Regions from separate parts of the Luteococcus peritonei genome, predicted to be linked through region 1. Evidence: predicted binding sites of a transcription regulator. Region 1 holds the regulator's gene; the other holds the start of a gene.
What was found. Region 1 encodes LexA, which represses DNA repair genes until DNA is damaged. Its sites were predicted from a motif close to TCGAACANNTGTTCGA; they were not measured.
Positions count from the first base shown of each region.

Region 2: the regulator LexA is predicted to act here: its motif matches at 1,967-1,982, upstream of ABD073_RS00370 (DUF6504 family protein).

Region 1 is NZ_BAAAIX010000028.1:86,282-89,649, reverse strand. Features, by position in the region: gene ABD073_RS12140 (RDD family protein) at 1-178, shown strand, start outside; gene ABD073_RS12135 (hypothetical protein) at 310-693, opposite strand; gene lexA (transcriptional repressor LexA) at 959-1,771, shown strand; gene ABD073_RS12125 (DUF167 domain-containing protein) at 1,773-2,042, shown strand; gene ABD073_RS12120 (ATP-dependent DNA helicase) at 2,085-3,368, opposite strand, start outside.
Region 2 is NZ_BAAAIX010000001.1:67,228-70,595, reverse strand. Features, by position in the region: gene ABD073_RS00375 (DNA polymerase III subunit alpha) at 1-1,283, opposite strand, end outside; gene ABD073_RS00370 (DUF6504 family protein) at 1,341-1,784, opposite strand; gene ABD073_RS00365 (helix-turn-helix transcriptional regulator) at 2,135-3,031, shown strand; gene ABD073_RS00360 (hypothetical protein) at 3,078-3,368, shown strand, end outside.

The sequences.
Region 1 (3,368 bases):
CAAGCTGCTCGACGAGATGACCGGCCAGCCGATCGGCGCCGGCAAGGCCTTCCTCCGCGACATCTGCCACGTCCTGGACAACATCTGCTACATCGGCTACCTGTGGCCGCTGTGGGATGCCAAGCGCCAGACCTTCGCCGACAAGATCATGAAGACCGTGGTCGTCGACGCCAAGTGATCCACCTCGTCGTGCCACCGGCACGCTGAGCGACAATGGCCTCCAGCACTCGGGCTGGGGGCCATTGTCATGCGGTGGACCAGTCACGTCGTGGCGACGGAGCACCCGGAGGCGACGCGGGTTGAGGAGCCTCAGCGCTGCAGTGCGATGCTCACGTCCTGCTGGGCGGGCTGCTGCTCCAGCGGGGCGTTGCTGACCCCGAAGAAGGCCACCAAGCCGACGGTCACCGTGGCGACGGTCAGCACTGCCAGCAGCACCATGACGGCCAGCAGGCCGCGGTCGGTGAGGCGCACCGGACCCATGGGCTGGGCCGCAGCATGCGCCCGGGTGGCGGTACGCGGCGCCAGCACCAGCTCGATCGGCCGGCCGGCCACGACCGGCCCGGCGGGCTGGGCGGGGCGGGCAAGGGGTGCCGTGGCGGCCTGGGGCCTCGCCACGGGGCCACGCAGGGACTCCCGACGGCGACGGTGCTTCACCGGGGTGACGGTGCTGCGGGCAGTCAGTGTTGCGCTCATCTCGTACTCCTTGTCCTGGCGAACCTCTTCCGTGGGCCATCCGCCCTCGAACAGGTGTTCGATGCCATCACACTAGCGCCGCCAGGCCCGTCAATCAAACATCCATTCGAATGACGTGATCTTTTCGTGATCCTGGACCGCGGCCCCGGGCGACTGGAAGGAGTCAAACAGGCGCCTCTGACAATTTTTTCGCGGCCGCCCGACACGCGCCCACCAGATCGAACAGGTGTTTGAATCACCTCGCGTGAAGCACTACTGTCGAGCCATGGCGACAGGCGACGAGAAGCAGAGCACGGGCGGACGCCCCGGCACCCGGCGCGGGGTCGGCCGGCCCACCAACGAACAGGTTCGTCAGGAGCTGGCCGGGCCAGGACGTGGGCGCAAGGAGCAGCCCGCCACCGTGGACGCCGACGGCCTGACCGCGCGCCAGCGTCGCATCCTGGTGATCATCCGCGACGTGACCGCCTCGCGCGGCTACCCGCCGAGCATTCGCGAGATCTGCGATGCCGCCGGCCTGGCCTCCTCCTCCAGCGTCGCCCACCAGCTCAAGCAGCTGGAGGCCAAGGGCTATGTGCACCGCGACCCGAACCGGCCGCGGGCCATGGAACTGAACCTGCCCAGCTCGCTGCAGCCGCGCACCCCCGCCCCGGCCAGCGCGCCGGAGGTGGACGGGGACGTCACGGGCCTGCACGACTCCTTCCCCAGCGCGGTCAACGTGCCCATGGTGGGGCGGATCGCGGCCGGCGGCCCGATCCTGGCCGAGGAGCGCGTCGAGGACGTCTTCCCCCTGCCCAAGCAGCTGGTCGGTGAGGGGACGGTCTTCCTGCTGGAGGTGCACGGCGACTCCATGGTGGATGCCGCGATCTGCGACGGCGACTACGTCGTGGTCCGGCAGCAGAACGATGCCGTCAACGGTGACATCGTGGCGGCCCTGCTGGACGACGAGGCCACCGTCAAGACCTTCCGACGTGAGCCCGGCCAGGTCTGGCTGATGCCGCACAACGAGAACTACTCCCCCATCGACGGCAACCACGCCACCATCCTCGGCAAGGTGGTCGCGGTGCTGCGCCGCGTCTGAGGTGCGACGCCCGATCCGGGTCAAGCCCGGCGCCTCACGTACGCACGTCGGAGGCATGCACGACCCTCAGGGAGAGCCGGCCCTGGTGGTGCAGGTGAACGCCCCCGCGGTGGACGGCAGGGCCAACAAGGCCGTGCTGGCCGCGCTCGCCAAGGCGCTGGGCACCCGGCCCAACCGGCTGGAGATCGTCTCCGGCCAGACCTCGCGCACCAAGCTGGTGGAGTTCGACGACGAGCTCGCCCCCGCCTGGCAGGACCTGCTGCAGGGCTGAACCGACCTTCCTGCGCGGAGCGGACAGCGCCCGCCCGGCGGATCAGCCGCGACCCTCCTGCAGCCGTCGCAGCGCCTGCACCGCCACCTCACGGTCGCGCGTCATCCAGAAGTCGGGCATCGAGGCCCGCAGGAAGCCGCCGTAGCGAGCCGTGACCAGGCGCGGATCCAGCACCGCCACGACACCACGGTCGCTCACCCGTCGGATCAGCCGGCCCGCACCCTGGGCCAGCAGCAGACCGGCATGGGTGGCGGGCACGGCCATGAAGCCGTTGCCGCCGTTGTCCACCACGGCCTGCTGGCGGGCCTGCATCAGCGGGTCGTCGGGCCGTGGGAAGGGGATCTTGTCGATGACAACCAGCTCGCAGGTGTCGCCCGGCACGTCGATGCCCTGCCACAGCGAGACCGTGCCGAACAGGCAGACCTCCGGCTCGGCGACGAAACGCTTGGTCAGCTCCGAAAGCTGGGCATCGCCCTGGCACAGGATGGTCATCTTCGGCAGCTGCTTGCGCACGTGGGCGGCAGCCGTCTCCGCGGCCTTCTGCGAGGCGAACAGCCCCAGGGTGCGGCCGCCGGCCGCCCAGACCAGCTCGGCCACCTCCTCCAGCGCCTCCGGCGTGATCCCCTCACGGCGAGGGTTCGGCAGCGAGGTGGCGACGTAGAGGATGCCCTGACGGGGATAGTCGAAGGGGGTGCCGACATCCAGCCCGCGCCAGGCCAGCGGGTTGTCCGGGTCATGGCGCTCGTCGGCGAGCCGGTCGGCGCGCTTGAGGCCGATCTGGCCCGCCACCTGCTCGAAGTCGCCACCGATCTTGAGCGTGGCCGAGGTCATCACCGTGGTGGCCTGCCCCAGCACCCGCTCCCGCATCAGCCCGGCGACGCTCAGCGGCGCGACGTGGGCCTGACGGCCGAAGCGCTCGCGCTCGCTCACCCAGACCACGTCGTGCACCGACAGGTCGGCCATCCGCTCGGCGATGTCGAAGACCTCCTTGGCCGCGGCCGAGGCCTGGCTCTTCTCCGGGTCGACCTCTCCCTTGGCGCCCTTCTCCTTGGTCCCCAGTGCCGAGACCACGCGACGCGCCACGTCGCGCACCGACTCGAAGGCGGCGCTGGCGGCACCCGGCGTGGTGATCCGTTCCAGCTCGCTGTCGTCCAGGGCGGCGCGCAGCACATCGCCCTGCTCCAGGAATTCCAGGCCCAGGTCGTCGTCCAACCAGGGCAGCACCCGCTTGGCCACCCGCTCCACCAGCTGCGGGCTCAGCTCCGCGCTGGCGGCACCGGTGACCCGGCTGACCAGCTCGTGGGCCTCGTCGATGATGACCACCTC
Region 2 (3,368 bases), on a different contig from region 1:
AGCGGCGACAGGAAACGCTCCATCACCAGCCCGTAGGCCATCGGGTCCACCCCGGAGATGCCCAGCAGGTAGTTGACCAGGCTGCCGGCGCCCGAGCCGCGCGCCGCGCAGCGGATGCCCATCGAACCGATCAGCTCCACCACGTCGGCCACGGTGAGGAAGTAGGAGGCGAAGCCCAGCGTGGCGATCACGTCCAGCTCCTCGTCGAGGCGCTGCAGCACGGCCTGCGAGCCGGCGCCGTAGCGGGCCGCGATGCCGGCCTCGCAGCGCTGCCGCAGCACCGCCATCGCCTGCTCGGTGGTGGTGCCCAGGGTCTCGAACTCGGGCAGGTGGATCTCGCCCAGGCCGATGTCGGCGCGCGGATCCAGCCGGGAGCGCACCGCGGTGGTACGGGTGTCGGCCAGCAGCCACTCGGCACCGCGCTCGTCGCGCCCGGCCAGCCGGGCCACCTCCTGGGCCACCTGCAACATCTGCTTGCCCGTCTTCAGGTGGGCCTCGGCATTGCGCCGGTCCACATTGCGCGCGTCCAGCGGCACCAGCCGGCGGGCGGCGTCCAGCACGTCCACCGTGGTGGCCTGGCGACGCTCCACCATCCGCACCTGGTTGGTCAGGATGCCGGTGAGGCGGTGCTCGTCGGCGATGGCCAGCATGCCGCCCGCCTGCCGGGCGCTCCCCACCCCGCTGCCGGCCACCTGGTGGTTGGTCACCGCCACCACCAGCTGGGAGGGGTCCACCAGGTCCAGCCAGCGGCGCAGCTCCCGGGTGGCCTCCCGACGCCGGCCGCGGGCCACCTCCAGGCCGAACTGGGAGTCGGCCCCCAGCACCACCAGCAGGTCCCCCGCCTGGGCGTGTGAGGCCACCAGCTCGGGCGTGCTCACCGGCCGGCCCCGCTCGCCGGCCAGATGGGTGGCGGTGGTCAGCCGGCACAGGCTGCCCCAGCCGGAGCGCGAGGTGGCCATGGCCACCACGCGCGGCAGCCGGGGATCGCGCAACGTGCCGCCCCGGGCGGCGCTGCGCCGTGGGGCGGCGGGGGCATGGGCCGGGTGCTGCGGGTCGTCGACGCTGAACGGGACGGCGAGGTCCACCCCCACCACCGGGGCCACGCCGGTGCGCAGGCAGGCCTTGGCGAAGCGGACCGCGCCGTAGAGCCCGTCGCGGTCGGTCAGGGCCAGGGTGTCCATGTCCTGGGCGGCGGCGGCGTTGACCAGTTCCTCGGGATGGGAGGCGCCGTACTGCAGCGAGTGGCCCGAGGCCACCCGCAGGTGCACGAAGGGATCAGCCATGACGGCCTCCCGGGACCGGGCAGGACCCGAGGCCGGGGCGCAGCATCCGGACGGACATCAGTCCATCACCGTCCGCAGCCGCCAGCCGTCACTGCCCAGCACGTGCACCAGCTCGTAGACCCCGCGGCTGAACATCCGGCCGCAGGCCGCCTCCACCCGCCAGACCTCCTGCTCGCAGAGCAGGTCGTCGTCGGCCAGGGCAGCCGTCGCGGCGTGGCCCGGCTCCGGTGCGGTCACCGCACCCTCGTGCGGCGAGAAGGCCTCCTGCGGCGCGGGCTCCCAGTCGCCGCGGGCGGCACGCACCCCCGGTGAGTCCCACCAGGCACCGGACTCCACCCAGCGCGCCTGCACCTGCAGCACCCGCCACAGGCGGTCACGCCACAGGAACTGGCTGGGCCCCTCGGCCAGCTGCGGGTCGACGGCCGGCTCCAGACCGGCGATGCCCTCGCCGATGCGGCCCTGGCGGACCTCGATCACCTCGTCATGCCTGCGCACAAGCATCCCTTTCGGCCACACCCCGTCACGGATCTCGACCCCGGGACGCAGCGGCATGCCGGCTGCGCCTGGCAGACCCGGCACGGACGGGGGTCGAGGTCGTCCGCGCCGGGCGTGCCCGGATGCCCTCACGGATGCGTCTGCGAACCTTCCCCAGCGCGCGCGGAGGCCCTGCGCAAGACCTCCAATCGAACATCCGTTCGAGCAAGGACAACTATAGACAGGCCTGCCGACAAAACGTCAATGGGAGGACAGATCCCCTTGCAGGACGGCAGATCACCGGCGTCAGGTGTGGATTTACTGTCCGAGGGCGAGCCTCGACGACCACATCCTCACGGGTGGGTGACAATGGGTCCATGCCGAGCCCCGACCACCGCTCCAGCAGCACCGGACAGCCTGACTTCCCCGATGTGCTGTCCAAGGCGATCGCACGCCGCAACCTCACCCTGGACCGGCTCAGCCAGCGGTTGCGTGCCGCAGGCACCCCGGTCTCCATCGCCACGCTGAGCTACTGGCAGACCGGCCGCTCGCTGCCCACCCGCAACCGCTCGCTCAAGGCCATCGCCGAACTGGAGAAGATCCTGCGGGTCCCGGTGGGTCACCTCACCAGCGCACTGCCCGGCGACGCCATCAGCCGCTGGGAACCGGTCACCCGGCTGCCGCGCGACGAGCAGATCGACGGCATCCTGCGCGAGATGGGCATCGATCCACGTCGCCCCTACACCACCCTGACCGTGCAGGACAGCCTGCACGTGGACCGAGCCAACCATGTCCAGACCGAGACCACCCGCCAGTTGATCCGCGCCGAGGTGGACGGCCTGGACCGCTTCGGCCTGGCCTTCCAGCAGTCCAGCCCGGAGGACGTCCCGCCCTCCATCCAGGCCGGTGTGGGCTGCAGTCTGGGTCGTGTGGTGCAGTTCGAGGAGGACGGCCTGGTGGTGGGCGAGATCCTGCTGCCCCGACCGCTGCGCCATGGCGAGCTGGCGATGATGGACTACGAGATCAGCTGGGACACCGCCGACGACTTCGACCCCGGCTTCGCCCGGGAACTGCGCAGCCCGGTGCGTTACCAGGTGATGGACCTGCACTTCGACAACGGCCTGCCCCGTGAGGTGAACTACTGGATGTCGCCGCGGCGTGACGTCTCCGGCAACGGGGCCCCGATGAACCAACAGCTGGCGGTCTCCTGCTACGTCCAGATGGTGCTCACCGATCCCGCACCGGGCAGCCACGGCATGGGGTGGACCTGGTGACCCGCCGCCCAGCCCCCGCCGCCCCCGAGCACCCCAGGACCCGACCATGACCCAGCACGCGCCCAACGAGTTCGCCCAGGTCCTGACCCGGGCGGTGCAGCACCGCAACCTCACCCTGGAGCGGCTCAGCAGCCGGCTCAAGGCCCAGGGCACGCCGGTCTCGATCGCCACGCTGAGCTACTGGCAGAGCGGGCGCTCCTTGCCCACCCGGGCCCGCTCCCTCAAGGCCCTCGAGCACCTGGAGACCATCCTCGAGGTGCGCCCCGGCCACCTGGTCAGCGCTCTCCCCGGTGACAGCTTCCGGCGCTGGGACCCCAAGGGGGTGCTGCCGCTGCAG